DNA from 2 places in the Vibrio qinghaiensis genome. Region 1 is predicted to be linked to the other one. Evidence: riboswitches for the same ligand, from Rfam matches in the RefSeq annotation. Region 1 holds a riboswitch; the other holds the start of a gene.

The links. Region 1 has a riboswitch for lysine ahead of lysC (lysine-sensitive aspartokinase 3). Riboswitches for the same ligand answer to the same signal wherever they lie in the genome.
Region 2: it holds a riboswitch for lysine, as region 1 does, so the genes downstream of both, CCZ37_RS07680 (Na+/H+ antiporter NhaC family protein) here and lysC (lysine-sensitive aspartokinase 3) in region 1, are expected to answer to the same signal.

What each region holds. Positions count from the first base shown of each region.
Region 1 covers NZ_CP022741.1:278,470-288,570, forward strand. Annotated here, with positions in the region: gene metH (methionine synthase) at 130-3,807, shown strand; gene lysC (lysine-sensitive aspartokinase 3) at 3,874-5,226, opposite strand; lysine riboswitch at 5,336-5,511, opposite strand; gene CCZ37_RS01440 (pyridoxal-phosphate-dependent aminotransferase family protein) at 5,690-6,811, shown strand; gene CCZ37_RS01450 (CBS domain-containing protein) at 7,803-8,198, shown strand; gene mgtE (magnesium transporter) at 8,366-9,742, shown strand; gene CCZ37_RS01460 (PglL family O-oligosaccharyltransferase) at 9,857-10,101, opposite strand, start outside.
Region 2 covers NZ_CP022741.1:1,674,079-1,684,179, reverse strand. Annotated here, with positions in the region: gene purB (adenylosuccinate lyase) at 1-227, opposite strand, end outside; gene hflD (high frequency lysogenization protein HflD) at 282-899, opposite strand; gene mnmA (tRNA 2-thiouridine(34) synthase MnmA) at 920-2,041, opposite strand; gene CCZ37_RS07695 (hypothetical protein) at 2,241-2,510, shown strand; gene CCZ37_RS07690 (inosine/guanosine kinase) at 2,613-3,917, shown strand; gene CCZ37_RS07685 (H-NS family histone-like protein) at 3,974-4,387, opposite strand; lysine riboswitch at 4,806-4,987, shown strand; gene CCZ37_RS07680 (Na+/H+ antiporter NhaC family protein) at 5,104-6,705, shown strand; His leader region at 6,896-7,032, shown strand; gene hisG (ATP phosphoribosyltransferase) at 7,086-7,982, shown strand; gene hisD (histidinol dehydrogenase) at 7,988-9,286, shown strand; gene hisC (histidinol-phosphate transaminase) at 9,286-10,101, shown strand, end outside.

The sequences.
Region 1 (10,101 bases):
AAATAGCAAACACTTTTTAGCCATGATGGCAGATGTATCAAACGACAATTGAAGTGAAGTTTAGACGTCTAGATTTCTAATGGTTATATGATAGGATGAGCGAATAACCAAAAGGAATGAGGCTGTACTGTGGGAAGAGAAGTTAAAAGTCAAATTGAAGCTCAATTGCAACAGAGAATATTATTGATTGATGGTGGCATGGGCACCATGATTCAGAGCTATAAATTGGAAGAGCAAGATTATCGCGGAGATCGCTTTGCCCATTGGCCAAGCGATCTGAAAGGAAATAATGACCTTCTCGTCTTGACGCAGCCTCAGTTAATCAAAGAAATTCATAGTGCTTACTTGGAGGCAGGTGCTGATATCCTAGAGACGAATACCTTCAACGCGACGAGCATCGCAATGGCCGACTACGATATGCAAGCCATTAGCGATGAGATCAATTTCGCTGCTGCAAAACTTGCACGCGAAGCTGCTGACGAATGGACGGCGAAAACGCCTGAGAAACCTCGTTATGTAGCAGGAGTGCTAGGGCCAACAAACCGCACTTGCTCGCTCTCCCCTGACGTGAATGACCCTGGTTTTCGAAATATCAGCTTTGAGCAATTAGTTGAAGCTTACTCAGAATCAACACGTGCTTTAATTCGTGGCGGCAGCGACTTAATTTTGATTGAAACCATTTTCGATACTTTAAATGCTAAAGCCTGTGCCTTTGCGGTGGATTGTGTGTTTGAAGAGTTGGGTTACAAACTGCCCGTGATGATCTCAGGGACAATCACCGATGCCTCTGGTCGAACGCTTTCTGGGCAAACAACCGAAGCCTTTTATAATGCACTGCGACACGTTGAGCCTATCTCATTTGGTTTGAACTGTGCACTCGGTCCGGATGAATTGCGCCAATACGTTGAAGAGCTATCACGTATTTCCGAATGTTATGTCTCTGCTCACCCCAATGCGGGGTTGCCTAACGCATTCGGTGAGTATGATCTTGAAGCCGATGAGATGGCGCAGCACATCGGGGAATGGGCGCGAGCAGGATTCTTGAACCTTGTTGGTGGCTGTTGTGGAACCACTCCTGAGCACATCAGACAAATGGCAAAAGTGGTCGAAGGTGTGAAACCAAGAGCGTTACCCGATATTCCAGTGGCTTGTCGTCTATCCGGTCTAGAGCCGCTGACGATTACCAAAGAGAGCTTATTCATCAACGTAGGTGAGCGAACTAACGTCACTGGTTCTGCGCGTTTTAAGCGTTTAATCAAAGATGAGCAGTATGATGAGGCGCTGCATGTTGCTCGAGAGCAGGTCGAAAACGGTGCACAAATCATCGATATTAATATGGATGAAGGAATGTTGGATGCGCAAGCTTGCATGGTCCGCTTTCTCAATTTATGCGCTTCTGAGCCGGATATTTCCAAAGTGCCAATCATGGTTGATTCTTCTAAGTGGGAGGTGATTGAAGCAGGTCTCAAATGTATTCAAGGTAAAGGGATTGTGAACTCGATTTCCCTCAAAGAGGGGAAAGAGAAGTTTGTCGAACAAGCTAAACTCATTCGCCGCTATGGTGCCGCTGTGATCGTGATGGCATTTGATGAAGTAGGCCAAGCGGATACCCGTGAGCGAAAACTTGAAATTTGTACCAAAGCTTATCGAATTTTGGTTGATGAGGTTGGTTTCCCTGCTGAAGATATCATTTTTGATCCCAATATTTTCGCGGTTGCGACTGGTATTGATGAGCATAATAATTATGCTGTGGACTTTATCGAAGCCGTGGCTGATATCAAACGTAATTTACCCCATGCGATGATTTCCGGCGGGGTTTCCAACGTCTCTTTCTCTTTTCGCGGTAACAACTATGTGCGTGAAGCGATCCATGCTGTATTCCTTTATCACTGTTTTAAAAACGGCATGGACATGGGTATCGTCAATGCCGGTCAGCTTGAGATTTACGATAACGTGCCAGAGAAACTGCGTGAAGCAGTCGAAGATATCATTCTCAATCGCCGCAGCGATGGCACTGAACGCTTACTGGATATTGCGGCTGAATATGCGAACAAAGGTGTCGGTAAGGAAGAGGATGCCAGTGCGCTTGAATGGCGTTCATGGCCAGTCGCAAAACGTTTAGAGCATGCGTTGGTCAAAGGTATCACCGAGTATATTGTTGAAGATACGGAAGAAGCTCGTCAAAATGCCACTCGCCCACTGGATGTGATCGAAGGGCCTCTCATGGATGGAATGAACGTGGTCGGCGACCTCTTTGGCGAAGGGAAAATGTTCCTGCCGCAAGTAGTGAAATCGGCGCGCGTTATGAAGCAAGCCGTTGCGCATTTAGAGCCCTACATCAACGCGCTTAAGCAAGCGGGTTCCAATAATGGCAAAATCCTTCTTGCCACAGTTAAAGGGGATGTACACGACATCGGCAAAAATATCGTTGGCGTCGTTTTGCAGTGTAATAACTACGAAATCATTGACCTCGGCGTTATGGTGCCGTGTGAGCAAATTCTCAAAGTAGCGAAAGAGAAAAACGTTGATATTATCGGGTTGTCCGGTCTTATTACTCCCTCCTTGGATGAAATGGTGCACGTCGCTAAAGAAATGGAGCGACAAGGGTTTAAATTACCGCTTTTGATTGGCGGAGCAACCACCTCTAAAGCACATACCGCAGTTAAAATTGAGCAAAATTATCACCAGCCTGTTGTGTACGTGAACAATGCTTCGCGCGCAGTAGGCGTTTGTTCTTCGCTTCTTTCTGATGAGTTACGTCCTGCTTTTGTGGAAAAATTAAACCTCGATTATGAACGCACGCGTGATCAACATCACCGTAAAACCCCCCGAACTAAACCTGTCTCATTAGAAGTAGCAAGGGCAAATAAAGCGGTTATCGATTGGGATAACTATACGCCGCCAGTTCCGGCTAAATTGGGCGTACATGTGTTTGATGATTTTGATGTGGCTACCCTTCGTCGTTACATCGACTGGACACCATTTTTCATGACATGGTCATTGATGGGTAAATACCCAACGATTTTTGAACACGAAGAGGTGGGAGAGGAAGCGCAAAGTTTATTCCATGATGCTAATGCATTGCTTGATAGAGTTGAGCGAGAAGGGCTACTCAAGGCTCGCGGTATTTGCGCTTTATTCCCGGCCGCGAGTGTGGGAGATGATATCGAAGTGTATCGCGATGAATCGCGCACCGAGGTTGCTCATGTTCTGCATCACTTACGCCAACAAACCGAAAAGCCCAAAGGTTATAACTACTGCTTGTCCGATTACATTGTACCAAAAGAGAGTGGTAAACGAGATTGGATCGGCGCATTTGCCGTGACGGGCGGAATTGGTGAGCGAGAATTAGCTGACCAATATAAAGCGCAAGGCGATGATTACAACGCCATCATGATCCAAGCGGTGGCTGATCGTCTTGCTGAGGCTTTTGCGGAATATTTGCATCAGCAAGTTCGTAAAGAAATTTGGGGTTATGCTGCTGACGAAGAGTTGTCGAACGATGATTTGATCCGTGAGAAATACCAAGGTATACGCCCAGCGCCGGGTTATCCAGCGTGTCCTGAGCATACGGAAAAAGGCATCTTGTGGGAGATGTTGCAGGTTGAGCAAACCATCGATATGTCTTTAACCACCAGTTACGCTATGTGGCCAGGTGCTTCGGTGTCAGGTTGGTACTTCTCGCATCCTGACTCTCGTTATTTTGCCATTGCACAAATTCAGCAAGATCAGATGCAAGATTACGCGCAACGTAAAGGCTGGAATATGCAAGAAGCGGAAAAATGGCTTGGGCCGAATTTAGATTAAGTAATAAAAAACAGGTTGGCTAAGCCAACCTGTTTTTTATTCAGCGTGTTACTACTCAATGTGGTTTTATCGTTCAAACAAATCTTGATGAAGTTTCTGAATTGCCGCTTTAGAAACCGACTCGTGTAATAAAAAGCAGAGGTTGTGTGGGCTGGCACCATAGCAAATCATACGTAAATTGAAATCTTCTAAGGTACTAAAAACTTGTTTTGCATAGCCTTTGCTTTCACTCATGTTGTTGCCGATCAGCGCAACTAAACACAGATTATGTTCGACTTCAACTTTACATAGCTCTTCTAATTCTAAGCGCACCGCTTGAGGCAGTTCAGGCGCTCCACCTGAGGTATCGGTTTTATCTAATGTTAATGAGACGCTGATTTCAGAGGTGGTGATCAGATCCACCGAAATTTTGTGTTTGGCTAAAATTTCAAATACCTTCGAAAGAAAGCCGTATGCGTGAAACATGCTAGCGCTGCGTAGTGTAACCATGGTTTGATTGCAGCGTAGGGTTAAGGCTCTAAATAGAGGTGAGCTTTCCACACGTTTACGGATCCAAGTGCCGCCTTTTTCAGGCTCTTTTGAGGAGCCGACAAACACAGGGATATCGTGGCGAAGCGCGGGCAGCAACGTCGATGGATGCAAAATTTTAGCGCCAAAGTTTGCCATCTCCGATGCTTCGCTAAAGCTTATTTCCGCAATCGGAGCGGCTTTAGGCGCAATGCGTGGGTCGGTCGTATAAATCCCCGGCACATCAGTCCAAATTTCTAAGCCAGAAGCTTGTACCGCTTCGGCGATCAAGGCCGCAGAATAATCACTGCCGCCTCGGCCCAATGTGGTTGTATTTCCTTGCTCATCAGCGCCGATGAAACCTTGAGTTACCACTACGTGTTGCAGACAAAGTGGTGTTAACTTCTCTTGGGCTAATTGCTGGATCTGCTCTAATTGCGGTTCTGCCCGACCGTAGTGATCATCAGTACGCAGCACTTCTCGAATATCAAAACGGATCGCATCCATGCCACGTTCACGCAGTAATTGCGTCAGAATGAAGGTCGACATTAATTCGCCACAAGCCACTAAGTGATCGGTCAGTTTTTTACTCGCTTGAAAAGAGGCCGCTTCTGCAACACTGGCCACCATATCTAAAATTGAGTGTACCTCTTTTTCAACTTGTAGCGGGTCGGCAAGCTTGTCAATAATCGCATGGTGAATATCAGCTAACTGTTTGATAATACTTAAGCGTTGATTGGCATCTTGTACGCCATTGGCTAATTCAACCAATAAATTCGTCACGCCAGAGCAGGCACTGCTCACGACTAATTTGGTCTCTGGATTATTTTCGATCACAGCGGCACAAAGGCTCATTGCTTCAAAGTTAGCAACGCTTGTTCCGCCAAATTTGGCGACATTGAATGCGCTCACGGCATTTCTCCCACGACTTCCTGAAATAAAAATAGTGTTGGTGTACCAACGTCCAATGTTTGAAGAGAGTTTTTCTAGAGCAAATAAAGAGGTGTTTTTATGATTGGTTTACCTCAGAAGCTCTTCATCAGGGTGGCTGATGACAGTTGAAGGGATTCAGCCCATTCAACCGATAAACCAAATCCACAACTTTGGTTTATCTCGGCACTGCTCCCCATTAATGTTTTGTATTGGAGTTGAGGCTCCACAAAACATCTGCCTGGGCAGTGCTCCTCTTCTGCTAGATAGCTCATTCATTGAACGTTTTTGAACTGTTAATGTCAATCGCTAATTAAGTCCAAATGTAAAATAAAATTAACCAGAGTGTGACACTGGTTTGACCTCTAGACTTCGGTCGAATTGTTGCTTCAGCGGATTTGTTTTACTCTGGGTATTCGCATTTGGCCGCAAGCAAGGAGCAACTATGTCCATTACCAGTTTTAACCCACCCCAGCGAATTTTGATGGGACCAGGCCCGTCAGATATTTACCCCCAAGTATTACAAGCGCTGAGCAGGCCGACCGTTGGCCACTTAGATCCGCTTTTTATCCAGATGATGGATGAGCTAAAGCAGCTGCTTAAATACGCTTTTCAAACGGAAAATGAGTTTACCATCGCGGTTTCCGCGCCGGGCAGCGCTGGTATGGAGGCGTGCTTTGTCAACCTGATTGAGCCGGGAGATAAGGTCATCGTGTGTCGCAATGGCGTTTTTGGCGAGCGTATGCGCGAGAATGTAGTGCGCTGTGGCGGAGACGCGGTGCTGGTGGATGATGAGTGGGGAGCTCCCGTTTCGCTGGATAAAGTCGAGCAAGCCATACAGGCTAACCCTGATGCTAAAATTCTCGCGTTTGTTCATGCAGAAACGTCAACTGGTGCATTGAGTGATGCGCAAGCATTAGGTCTGTTGGCTAAGCAAAACAACATGCTGAGTATTGTCGATGCAGTGACATCCTTAGGCGGCGTGCCACTTTATGTGGATCAATGGCAGCTCGATGCCGTCTATTCTGGGAGTCAAAAGTGTTTATCGTGCCCTCCGGGTTTATCGCCACTGACTTTTTCAGCGCAAGCGATTGAAAAAATTCAGTCTCGAACAACCCCTGTTCAAAGCTGGTTTTTAGATCAAAGCTTAGTGCTTGGTTATTGGAGTGGTGCAGGCAAGCGCAGTTATCACCATACTGCACCAGTCAACAGTTTGTACGCATTGCATGAAGCCTTGTTGGTGTTGAAAAACGAAGGTCTAGAGCAGGCGTGGGCACGTCATCGTGTGATGCATGACAAATTAAAGCAGGGCTTAGAAAAATTAGGATTTGAATTTGTCGTTGCTGAAGATAGTCGTTTACCACAATTGAATGCGATCTATATTCCAGCAGGGGTTGATGAGGCTAAAGTGCGAGGGCATTTACTCAATCAATACAACTTGGAGATCGGCGCAGGCCTTGGCACTTTAGCGGGTAAAGCGTGGCGTATTGGTCTAATGGGGTATGGGGCGCGCAGTGAAAACGTGGCCTTATGCTTGCGGGCGTTAGAAGAGTCATTAACAAATTAACAAAGAAACTACATAAGGGAGCATTTGCTCCTTTTTTAGTGGTGCTGATGCCGAACGTTGTTCGTCTCAGCATCAATCATAAAATTCATTTTTATTGTTAGCTCTTCCCCAGCGTGAGTGGAATACTCGTGATTGATGTCTTAAGATAAATTCTTCCGTTAATGGTTTAATTACTCCTATGAATATATACCCTTCCTACTTGAAGCTGCAGTGGTGTTGGCTACATTCGTTCACCCCAATCACATAGTTTGCCTATGCTCATGGGGACTCACTCACTTGCCGCCTACCTGCAACTCCACGTTGTTTGGGTATAAGTGGCATTTTGTGTATTTATAATAAATATACGATGCTAAAGTTTGTGGCCTAAATATTAGAACAGGTTTGGATGCTACTTTGTATTGTCATGGTATTGTAAAAAATGAACATTGTTCGATTGTTTTGGTTGACCATTATTTTATCTGCGTTAGGATAAGCGCGCTGAGAAAGCATACTTATTATTAACTTTTTAGAGGTGCAATAGAAACCTATGGACTCGTCGAGTAGTCGATTATCCAAGTGTGGTATTTTCTGGTTAGTAGAAAAGCCTACGTTTTGTTGCCAACTTTTCATTTAAAGCCTCGCTTTTGCTAAGTTGGTATTCATACTAACGAAGCTCCTTTTCTTGTTCTCTCCTGTCAATATCACACTCTTTTTATAGAGTATCGTGTTTGTTTAAGTCGATCATATGATTGTTTCACTATGATTTATTCAATACAGCGTTTCTACTGGCTAGAGCGTGAATGCTTTTGAATTTCTTGCGTGTCATCTGTACACCGCTAGAATTTTCGCAAGTACACGGCTTCTCTATTTGACTGATTTTATCTTCTCCTAACTTGCTTGTTCAAGGCGGGGAATGCTTGAGCTTGATGGTATAAGCTTATTGCAGTTCAGTTACGTGGATTTTCTGCATAATTTGGTTTCTTTGTCTTGATAGTTTCAAGGAAATACAAAGATGGTTATGTACAACACATCATTAGCTATGGGCAACCGGCTACCTGCTGCTCACTCTATTCAAACCGAAATGGATAATAACTTTATTTGTGTAGGCGCATCGCTATCTGTAGAAGCGGTGATTGCGACTCTACGCTCATCGTCCTTAACTGATAAGCGCTTAAATCTTATCTTTATCTCTGGTGATGCAGGTGAATACTTAGGATTTGTTTATTTAAGCAAGGTGGTAGTATCACAGATGAATATCATCATGAAAGATATTATGCACAAAAGCGATATTGCCATATCGGCCTTAATGGATAAGGTTCAAGCTAGAAAATTATTATTAGACAGTCATTTGCCTATGATTCCTATCATAGATAGTCGGAATAGAGTGATTGGTGTCTATTCTATATAATAAATATTAACAAACTTTAAAATAAATTACTCAACTTCACTAAATGAAATTTTTAGTGGGATTGGAACCGTGTGCCTAAAATTTAAGGTATTCATTGAATACATTGATTATAAAAATAAACTTTAAAATTATTATGTTGATTTTTAAAGTTAAATATCGGTTGAGATATGATAATGAAATTACAAAAAATAGCGTTAGAACTCGCTGCGATTAATTTTAATCGTGACCCATTAAACTTAAATCAATTAATGGAACAGTATCCCATCGCTGATATTGCTCAAGTCTTCGCTGAGCAGTTGGCTAATCAGACCCTGAGCGAAGAGGATGTCTTTGAGCTGGTGCAATTGATGCCAATCGCTCGTCAAGCGGCGCTATTGGGGTATTTTTCTGAGCCTATCAGAGAAAAAGTGGTGGAGAGAATGCCGCTCGAAGCGCTTGCGAAAGTGCTTCAAGTCATGCCCCATGATGAAAGGGCTGACTTATATGCTCACTTGGATGAGACGCGCCAACCGCCGCTACTTGCTCTACTGGATCAACAAGAGCGTCAAGATGTACAGCAGCTCGCAGCCTACCCTCAAGGCTCGGTCGGCTCTATCATGACGACAGATTATGCGACGTTAAACGCCGATGATGATGTGCCGCAGGCGATTGCGCGTTTACGTGAAATGGCCAACGAGAGGGAAACCATCTATCAAGCGTATGTGATTGATAAACAGAATCGCTTACTTGGTACACTTTCGCTTAAGGATTTAGTGCTGGCACAACCAACCTCGCTTGTCTCTGACATCATGACCAAAGAGACAGTGTTTGTTCGAGCTGATGAAGATCAAGAGTGTGCAGCGCAAGCCATCAGTAAATACGATTTACTTGCGGTGCCTGTTTTTGATGAGCAATTTCGTTTGGTCGGTATAGTGACTTATGACGATGCGATGGACGTGGCCGAGCAGCAAGCGGATATGGATTTTCATAAAGTCGCTGCGGTTGGTTTTACCGGTAACCTTAAAGAAGCCAGTGTATGGCTAATGTACAAGAAACGTGTGTTTTGGCTGGTGTTGTTAGTCTTTGGTAATCTTTTTTCTGGTGCCGGTATTGCGTACTTTGAGGAGACGATTCAAACCTATGTCGCCTTGGTCTTCTTCTTACCACTGTTGATTGATAGCGGCGGTAATGCAGGATCCCAGTCAGCAACGTTGATGGTTCGAGCCTTAGCCACTGGTGAAGTGGTGATGAAAGATTGGCTATCCATGTTGGTGCGAGAGTTAGGGATTGCGGCGTTATTAGGGGCAACAATGGCTATCGCTGTCTCTTTATTGGGTTTTTGGCGAGGCGGTAGTGATATTGCTTTTGTTGTTGCGGTAACGATGCAAATTGTGGTGATTATTGGTTGTATCGTCGGAATGTTACTCCCATTCATTCTGAATAAGTTTAAGCTCGATCCTGCGTCAGCCAGTGCTCCGTTGATCACGACCATTGCTGATTCTATCGGGGTGATCATCTATTTCAGCGTTGCTACCATGGTGTTGGATTTTCCACCAGTGACGTAAGCCACCCATCCTGCCGTGAGATCTACTGGTTGGAGTGTGAAATAAGCCCAACGGTCAAAAGCTTTCTCTATTTTTGGGAAAGCTTTTTTTATGAATAAGGCTCATATGCTCGATTTAATTGGCAGACGAACGATCAGCCGAACTGGCTGGCGGGCTATACTGCACCTCACTGAAATCCATATTGGGGAACAAAAATGCGGCTTCGGAGCGAATTTGCTCGGCGCGGCTTTCGTCACCAATACCTTGGTAAGCCAAGATCAGATTATTGTAAAAAGCAGGACGCGGTTTATGTTTTATGATGGCCAATGACCAGTCGATGTACGGCGTAATCAATTTAGGATCTTGATTATACAGGCCAA
Region 2 (10,101 bases), 1.4 Mb from region 1:
TCGCTAAAATTATCTGCTATCGCATTAAGAAATTGATTGGCTTCATCACTGAATGCAGGAACTTCGGCAATTCCAGCAGTGGCTGAAAGCTTCTGTAACCAACGAATTTCAACAATGGTCCGATACTTGAGGAGACCAAACTCACTAAAGATACTGCGTAACGCAATCGTTTTACTTCCGTAGCGGCCGTCTACCGGTGAAACAGCAGTCAAGGCTGACAGTTCCATGTTTTTCTCCTGAATTTTGAGGTTAAGTTTGAGAGTGAATTCTTTGCGTCAATGTTAGATTCGAGCTAACAAAATCTGAGCTTGTTCGATCATTTTCTTACGACCGAAGATCAGATGGCGACGCTTTCCTCCAACCTGACGCCACAAGACAGCGCAACGAATTCCTGAAAGGAGTAGGGCGCGCACTTTGTGTTGGGTTGAAGTTTGCTGAAGTATGGTGGGGGTCCCAGTGACTTGGATTCTCGGGCCAATAGGGCTGATAACATCCAAGTAGATACTGGCAAGGTTGCTGATCATCTGCTCATCAAGCAAGTCAAAATGGTTGATTTGACGTTCAATCGTTTGAATACGATCGCCCAACTGTGACATCGCATCACGACGAGCGCTTAATTTACGCTCTAATGCCATCAGGCTAATGATATAGCGAGTGATCTCACTCCCTGATGGCGTGCTATCAATACCTTTCACCAAACATTCGAGGCCAATTTTTAAGTTCGCCTCAGAGCCGAAGACATCAAGTGTATTATTTGGATTAGTACTTAAGATAGCCGTTAGAGAAGTTTCAAACGCGTCTGAATCACAGTGACCATTTTTTGCTACGTGTTGCACTAAAGCGACAGCTTGGCAGATACCCGCAAAAGCGATGGTATGGTCATAAAGGGTGTTAGCCACGTTTATTACTCCTAAGTTGTTTAAATTCGCTGCTCAATAATTCCACCACCAAGACACACATCGCCTTGATAGAAAACCGCGGATTGACCAGGCGTGACGGCCACTTGTGGCTCATCAAAAATGACTTTAATGTTTTCATCATCAATAGGGATGATGGTACACGCTATATCCGTTTGACGGTAACGTGTTTTTACCGTGCAGCTTAGCGTTGCTTGGATTGGTGTACGATCAACCCAGTGTAATTGGGAAGCGATCAAGCCATGAGATTTCAATAATGGATGATCAGCGCCTTGGACGGCAATCAAAACGTTGCGCTTGAGATCCTTATCAGCGACATACCATGGTTCCTCGTTACCGCCACCGCCTTTTTGGCCACCAATGTGTAACCCTTTGCGTTGACCTAAAGTATGGTACATCAGGCCTTGATGCTCACCAATTACGAGACCTTCTGGTGTCTGGATTTTACCCGGTTGTGCAGGTAAATAGCGAGATAAGAAGTCAGTAAATTTGCGCTCACCGATGAAACAGATACCGGTTGAATCTTTTTTCTTTGCTGTGATTAAGTCCTGTTGTTCAGCGATGCGTCGAACTTCGGGTTTTTCTAAGTCACCTACAGGGAATAAGCTACGAGCCACTTGTTCATGGCTTAATGTGTACAGGAAGTAGCTTTGGTCTTTGTTGTTGTCCAAGCCGCGCAGCATTTGTGGTTTATCATTACCGTCAGGAAAGGTGCGTCGAACATAGTGGCCCATGGCGATATAATCGGCATCTAGCACTTCATCTGCAAACTCTAAAAAGGCCTTAAACTTGATTTCTTTGTTACAAAGAATGTCTGGGTTGGGAGTTCGCCCTGCTTTATATTCCTCAAGGAAATATTCAAATACGTTGTCCCAATATTCGGCGGCAAAATTAATGGTATGAAGAGGGATGTCTAACTTATCGCACACGGCTTGTGCATCGGCTAAATCTTCCGCCGCTGTACAATATTCCTCGTTATCATCTTCTTCCCAGTTCTTCATGAACAGGCCTTCTACTTGATAACCTTGCTCTTTGAGAAGATATGCCGAAACGGAGGAGTCAACACCACCGGACATGCCGACGATGACTTTCTTTTGGCTGTTTGCGCTGCGGTTGTTTGACATTACTTAGTACCACTCGATTGACTTGGTCGCAGATTCTAGCAGAAAGATTTTCGTCGCAACAGATCCGAGACAGTAATCACACTTCCATTGAGTTTAATTGGCTTTGTTTCCATCAATATTGTCCATAATTAGTTTTAGAATTCCACTCTTGCTTATGGCATAGTGCGTGCAATTTTAAAGCGTAATAAAAGGTCGCAAAATGCAAGATGACAACCAGATTATGGATGACGCGTTTCTCATCGAAACCGTAGAGAACCAGCTTGCGGATGGGAATCCGATAAAAGTTAAAGAAACCTTGATGCGCCTAATGATGACAGGCCATTCAAGGGAAGACGCCGTAGCATCGATAGCTTGTGCGCTTGCAATTGAGATTTTTGATGTGATGAAAAACGAAGGGCAATTTGACCTAAAACGCTATTCAGAGCATTTAGATAGGTTACCTGATCTCAGCTTTATGGAAGGTGAATAAAAATAACCAAGAGCAAACGTTTGCTATGATTGCCTTAGTTGCCGCGCTAATGGGTGCGCGGTAGAATCGCGCATCTTTTTCCCCTCTACTCAGACTGATGTTATGAAATTTCCTGGCCAACGCAAATCAAAGCACTACTTTCCTGTCCATGCTCGTGACCCACTTGTGATCCAAGCACAAGAAAATAAAAAAATGTCGCGCACACATATTATTGGTATCGACCAGACATTGGTGGATATAGAGGCGAAAGTAAATACTGACCTCATTGACAAATATGAGCTTAGTAAAGGCCATTCATTAGTGATTGACGACCAAAAGGCTGAAGCTTTGTACACTGAGCTCAAACAAAATGGCCTTATTACTAACGAATATGCGGGGGGAACGATTGGCAACACATTACACAATTATTCGGTACTGGCTGATGATCGCTCAACGTTGTTAGGTGTGATGAGCCAAGATATTAAAATCGGCAGCTACGGTTATCGTTATTTGTGTAATACATCCAGTCGGATGGATCTGAATTATTTACAAGCGGTCGATGGTGCGATTGGTCGCTGTTTTGCCTTGATCACCGAAGATGGCGAGAGAACCTTTGCGATCAGTGAAGGGCAGATGAATCAACTTCGCGCAGAAAGTGTTCCAGAAAAAATATTTAAAAGTGCTTCTGCCTTAGTACTGACCGCTTATTTAATTCGCTGTAAAACTGGTGATCCAATGCCGGAGGCAACAATGAGAGCGATTGAATATGCTAAGAAATATGATGTGCCTGTGGTGTTAACCTTAGGCACTAAATTTGTGATTCAAGGCGACCCTCAATTTTGGCAAGATTTTTTACGTGATCATGTTACCGTTGTTGCGATGAATGAAGATGAAGCCGAAGCATTAACCGGAGAAAATGATCCTCTTGCAGCGTCAAATAAAGCTTTAGATTGGGTCGATCTTGTATTATGTACCGCAGGACCAGTCGGTTTATTTATGGCAGGATATACTGAAGATGCAGCGAAACGTGAAACATCGTTGCCACTATTACCTGGTTCTATTGCTGAATTCAATCGTTATGAATTTAGTCGCCCAGCATCGAAAATAAGCTGTGAAAATCCAATACGTGTTTATTCTCATATTTCACCCTATATGGGTGGGCCTGAAAAAATTAAAAATACTAATGGTGCGGGAGATGCGGCGTTATCGGCATTGCTGCATGATATGGCAGCCAATAAATATCATAAAGAGAACGTTCCTAATTCGAGCAAGCATCAGAATAATTTTTTAACCTATTCATCCTTCTCGCAAGTTTGCAAATATTCTAACCGTGCCAGTTATGAGGTGCTAGCCCAGCATTCGCCTCGTTTGTCACGTGGTTTACCTGAACGTGAAGACAGCTTAGAAGAAGCGTATTGGGAAAGATAAAAGATTAAAATAATAAAAAGGCTCCGTTAGGAGCCTTTTTATTTACTAAAGAGTTATTAAATCTCGAATTCTTCTAAAGATTTACCTGCATCAAGTTGCTCTTGAATTGCCGAAGGTGTACGACCTTGACCTGTCCATGTTTTTTCTTGGCCATTGGTATCAAGATATTTGTATTTTGCTGGACGAGGTGCGCGTTTGCCTTGAACTTTAACTTTGCTCTTAGTTTCACCAGAAAGTGCCGATATTAGGGCACTAACATCGATACCATCTTTAGCAATCTGTTCTGCAATCGCTGCCAGCTTCGCTTCTTGCTCTGCGCGAACAGAGCGTTCTTCTTCTTCCACTTCTCTGCGTTCTTGAACAACGATCGTTAATTTATCTAGTGCTTCTTCAAGCTGCTCTAGAGTGAGTTCACGGGAAAAAGCGCGTAGGCTACGAATATTAAGTAGAGTTTTTGTTAATTCAGACATGACTATTCCTATTTGATTTAATTTAGTCGACTCAGCAATAATAAACTGCAGAATTGGTACTTACAATATTAGATTCAAATATTAATGAAATTTTTATAGTTGAATAAAAATCAAAAAAAATATGAACTTGTTAATGATGAGCTGATTTCATACATAAGTAGTAGTATCAAGAAGATCATCAGTGCTTTTTAGATAGAGTTATAATTAATGTTTTTATTATAATCCTCGTGATATTCATTGCACCACATTATGAAAGAAGTCTCAACGTTTCTTCATGAATGTGATCGATAATTGATGCATTTTAATGACATGATCGGTTGCAATGCATTTGTTGTTAAGTACAATGTCATTTACCTAAAGCGAAGTAAGAGATTTATCATTATTAAAATAGCTGAATAATGGTGATTTATTGTTCTTTCTTTGACGTAGAGGTGCGGTGGAAAATAGTAACTTCTGTTGGGGTAATGCCAATGAACAAAAGTGAAAGGTTTTATCGCCGAAGTAAGTGCGTACATTAAAGCCGCTTGCTGGGGTTGTATTCGAATAGGAACAACACTGCCATAGTCTATTTTTTTTAAACTATGGAGCGCTACTGTGGGGTTGGGTGAAGTGTTCGCTTCCCTTTCGCTTAGTTCAACATGAATTACGTTGTTATTTTTGCTCGTAATTTGTCTGCAGTAGATCTCTAACCATTTACTTACTGGTTTTTGAAGATCATGAATTTAATCGATTTTGCATCATCTCCTCTATCTCTGTTACCGCCTCTAGTGGCATTAAGCTTGGCTGTTCTTACACGCAGAGTGCTTGTTTCATTAGGTGTCGGTATTGTATTAGGCGCTGTATTACTCGCGGATTATTCTGTTGGCAGCGCATTCAGTTATGTTGTTACTAAGGTATCGAGCGTCTTTGTTGCTGATGGCGGCATTAACACTTGGAATATGAGTATCGTCGGATTTTTGCTTTTATTAGGTATGATGACCGCGCTGTTAACTTTGTCTGGCGGGACTCGTGCTTTTGCTGAATGGGCACAAATCCGCGTAAAAAGTAAACGTGGCTCAAAACTGCTGGCGGCATTTTTGGGTGTGTTTATTTTCGTTGATGATTATTTTAATAGTTTGGCCGTAGGTTCTATTTCTCGCCCTGTGACTGACCGCTTTTATGTATCTCGCGCTAAACTTGCCTATATCCTTGATTCAACTGCAGCACCGATGTGCGTTGTGATGCCTGCTTCTAGTTGGGGCGCGTACATTATGACGATTATTGGCGGTATTCTCGTTTCTCACGGAATTACCGAATATTCGGCATTAGGCGCTTATATCCGTTTAGTACCGATGAACTTTTACGCCATTTTTGCTCTGTTGATGGTCTTTGCTGTGGTGTGGTTCCAGTTAGATATTGGTCAAATGCGCCAGCATGAAATTAATGCTTCCCAAGGCCGTGGATTTGACGACGTAAATGCAAACGATAGCCAAGACGCACATGAGTTAAATGAAGAGCTTGATATCAAAGAGAGTGAACATGGCAAAGTGTTGGATCTGGTTCTGCCTATCGTATTACTGATCATTGCAACGGTTTCAGCCATGTTATTTACGGGTGGTCAATCTTTAGCCGCAGACGGTAAAGCATTTGATCTGCTGGGTGCGTTTGAAAACACCAATGTTGGCGCTTCGTTGATTTACGGCGGACTAGTTGGCTTGGCGATGGCTCTGTTTACTGTGTTTAAGCAAAAGCTGCCAATGAATGACATCAGTCATACATTGTGGATCGGTGCTAAGTCGATGTTTGGTGCGATTTTGATCCTGATTTTTGCGTGGACAATTGGCTCTGTTATTGGGGACATGAAAACCGGTGCGTACATGTCATCTTTGGTTCAAGGTAATATTGATCCGCATTGGCTACCCGTCATCTTATTCTTACTATCGGGCGTGATGGCGTTTTCAACCGGCACTTCTTGGGGAACGTTTGGCATCATGCTGCCCATTGCTGGAGACATGGCTGCGGCAACAGATATCGCTCTCATTCTGCCAATGTTAAGCGCCGTACTTGCGGGTTCTGTTTTTGGTGACCACTGTTCTCCTATTTCTGACACCACCATTTTATCGTCGACAGGCGCGCGCTGTAACCACATTGATCACGTTGCGACACAATTACCGTATGCACTGGCTACGGCCTTGGTTTCGAGTGTTGGTTTTGTTGTTTTAGGAATGACAGCGTCAGTGCTGATCTCGTTGGCTTGTGCCTCTGTCGCATTTATCATTGTGTGCATGATTATGGCCGCTATGGCGAAATCAAAAATGACACATTGCGAGACGTTGTAGCCGTATTTTGGTTAAATAGAGTTGATGAAAGGGAAGCGAAAGTTTCCCTTTTTTATTACTGGTGCACGACGGTGAAAAAAGATTTTAAAAAAGCAAAATTTTTAGTTGAAAAAGAACATCAGCTTGGTTAGTGTGGAGTCAAGACAGCAAACCAATAAGAGCTGATAAGTATGCGTAATTTTGTAATGAACATTCATCACCATCGCCCTAAATAATCTTTCGGGGAGGTGTACGCATACCCGGGAGGCAGGAAACTCCCGGTGGTTAAGTCAAAGCATTTAGATTAAAACCCTCGGGAGAACGCAAATCTCCCGAGGGTTTTTTCATTTTGCTTTAACTTAATTCCAAATACATTCAATACATTGCACAGGGAAATTGTCATGCAAACACAACGCCTAAGAATTGCCATCCAGAAGAAAGGCCGCTTGAGCTCAGAGTGCCAAGACTTACTTAAAAAATGCGGCGTGAAATTCAATATCATGGGTGAGCGTCTTGTCGTTCACTCTCTCAATATGCCGATCGATCTACTACTAGTACGTGATGACGACATACCCGGGCTGGTGATGGACGGCGTGGTTGATCTCGGTTTCATTGGTGAGAATGAGCTGGAAGAGGTACGTTTAGAACGCTTGTCGCAAAATAAGAAAAGTGAGTTTGTTTCACTGCGCCGTCTTGATTTTGGTGGCTGCCGCTTATCCATTGCGATCAATAAAGATCAGCAATACAACGGTCCTCAAGATTTGGCGGGTAAACGCATCGCCACGACTTATCCGCAGCTACTCAAAGCGTACATGGATGAAAAGGGCATTGATTTTAGCACTTGTGTGCTCACCGGTTCTGTTGAGGTTGCACCACGAGCTGGCCTAGCTGATGCGATTGCTGACCTTGTTTCTACCGGCGCAACATTAGAAGCGAATGGCCTCAAAGAGGCTGAAGTTATCTTCCAATCCAAAGCAACACTTATTCAGCGTCAAGGTGAATTCAGTGAAGATAAGCAAGCATTGATTGCTCGTTTATTGACGCGTATGCAAGGCGTGATTCAAGCCAAAGAGTCCAAATACATCATGCTGCATGCTCCGGTTGATCAATTAGAAGCGATTAAAGACTTACTCCCGGGGGCGGAAGACCCAACAGTGCTGCCTTTATCGGCGGAGAAAAATCGTGTTGCAGTACATGTGGTCAGTACCGAGAACCTATTTTGGGGAACCATGGAGCGCCTAAAAGCATTAGGGGCGAGTTCTATTTTGGTTTTACCTATCGATAAAATGATGGAGTAACGGCGATGAGAACTGTCGTTTGGCAATCGTTGAGTGAAACTCAGCAAGATTCAATTTTAGAACGCCCGGCCATTACTGAAGGAGCCAATGTCACTGCTGCCGTGAGCGCCGTGATTGCGCAGGTGAAAGCGCAAGGTGACCAAGCGTTAATTGAGTTAACTGAAAAATTTGACCGCGTGAAACCGGATTCAATTCGCGTCTCAAGTGGTGAGATTGATGCGGCGTGCGAGCGTCTTTCTGACAAGATGAAACAAGCACTTCAACAAGCTTATGAGAACATTACTAAGTTCCATAAAGCACAAAAGCTGCAACCGATCAAAGTGGAAACGCAGCCGGGAGTGGTGTGTGAGCAAGTGACGCGTCCAATTAATACGGTGGGCTTGTACATTCCCGGAGGCAGTGCGCCTTTACCTTCTACCGTATTAATGTTGGGTGTTCCTGCACAAATTGCAGGGTGCCGTAAAGTGGTGCTTTGCTCACCGCCACCGATTGCGGACGAAATCCTCTACGTGGCCAAGCTGTGTAACATTGATGAGGTGTATAACATTGGTGGTGGTCAAGCGATTGCAGCAATGGCTTATGGGACTAAATCCGTTGCTAAAGTGGACAAAATCTTCGGCCCCGGTAATGCCTACGTGACAGAAGCAAAACGTCAAGTGAGCAATGACTTTCGCGGTGCAGCGATTGATATGCCAGCGGGTCCTTCGGAAGTGTTGGTGATTGCTGATGATACGGCTGATGCCGATTTCATCGCGGCTGATCTGCTTAGCCAAGCTGAGCACGGGCCTGATTCACAAGTTGTGTTAGTGACCCCTTCAGCGGTGATTGCCGATCAAGTAACAGATGCAGTGCAAAAGCAGCTAAAAAGCTTATCTCGCGCCGCCATTGCAGAAAAGGCCTTGGCTTCTAGTTTGATCATTATCGCTGACTCTTTGACCCAAGCGGTTTCTATCTCGAACTACTACGGCCCAGAGCACTTAATTGTGCAAACGCGGAACCCTCGTGAACTGTTGCCGTTACTTGATAACGCCGGCTCAATTTTCTTAGGTGATTGGTCACCAGAATCAGCCGGTGACTACGCTTCGGGTACCAACCACGTTTTGCCAACATACGGTTACACCCGTACTTATTCTAGCCTTGGTTTAGCTGATTTTAGTAAGCGCATGACGGTGCAAGAACTCAGCGCAGAGGGCTTACAAGGGTTAGCGCCAACCGTGGTCACAATGGCAGAAGCTGAAGGATTGGATGCACACAAACGTGCGGTCACCATTCGAGTCGAAAAATTGCAAAAGGCGAAAAAATAATGGAAAAACTGGCTCGTAAGCAAATTCAAGCACTAAAACCTTACTTATCGGCTCGCCGTATTGGCGGCAGTGGTGATGTGTGGCTCAATGCCAACGAATCGCCATTCAATAATGAGTACAAAACCGATTTTGTGCGTTTGAACCGTTACAGTGATTGCCAACCCAAAGCCATGATCGATGCGTATGCGGCTTATGCCAAGGTACAGCCAGAGCAGGTGTTGACCTCACGTGGTGCTGATGAAGGGATTGAGCTTTTGATCCGCGCATTTTGTGAGCCCAATCAAGACGCTATTTTATACTGTCCGCCGACTTATGGTATGTACGCGATTAGCGCTGAAACGTTCGGTGTCGAGCGTAAAGTGGTGCCATTGACAGCGGATTGGCAGCTCGACCTGCCAGCCATTCGTGCCAATTTGGACAGCGTGAAGTTGATCTTCGTTTGTAGTCCTAATAATCCAACCGGTAATTTGGTTAAGCGCCAAGATATTATTGCTTTGCTGGAAATGACTAAAGACCGCGCTATTGTCGTGATGGATGAAGCCTACATTGATTTCTGTCCAGAAGCCTCAACCGTTGATTTATTAGCGCAATACCCGAATTTGGCGATTTTACGCACCTTATCTAAAGCGTTTGCGCTTGCCGGTTTGCGCTGCGGTTTTACCTTGGCCAATAAAGAGCTGATTGATGTGCTGCAGAAGGTAATTGCACCTTATCCCGTGCCAATTCCGGTAGCAGACATTGCCGTGCAAGCGTTATCGGAAGCTGGGCTGGCTCGTACCAAATTCCAAGTGTTGGATCTCAATGCAAACCGTGCT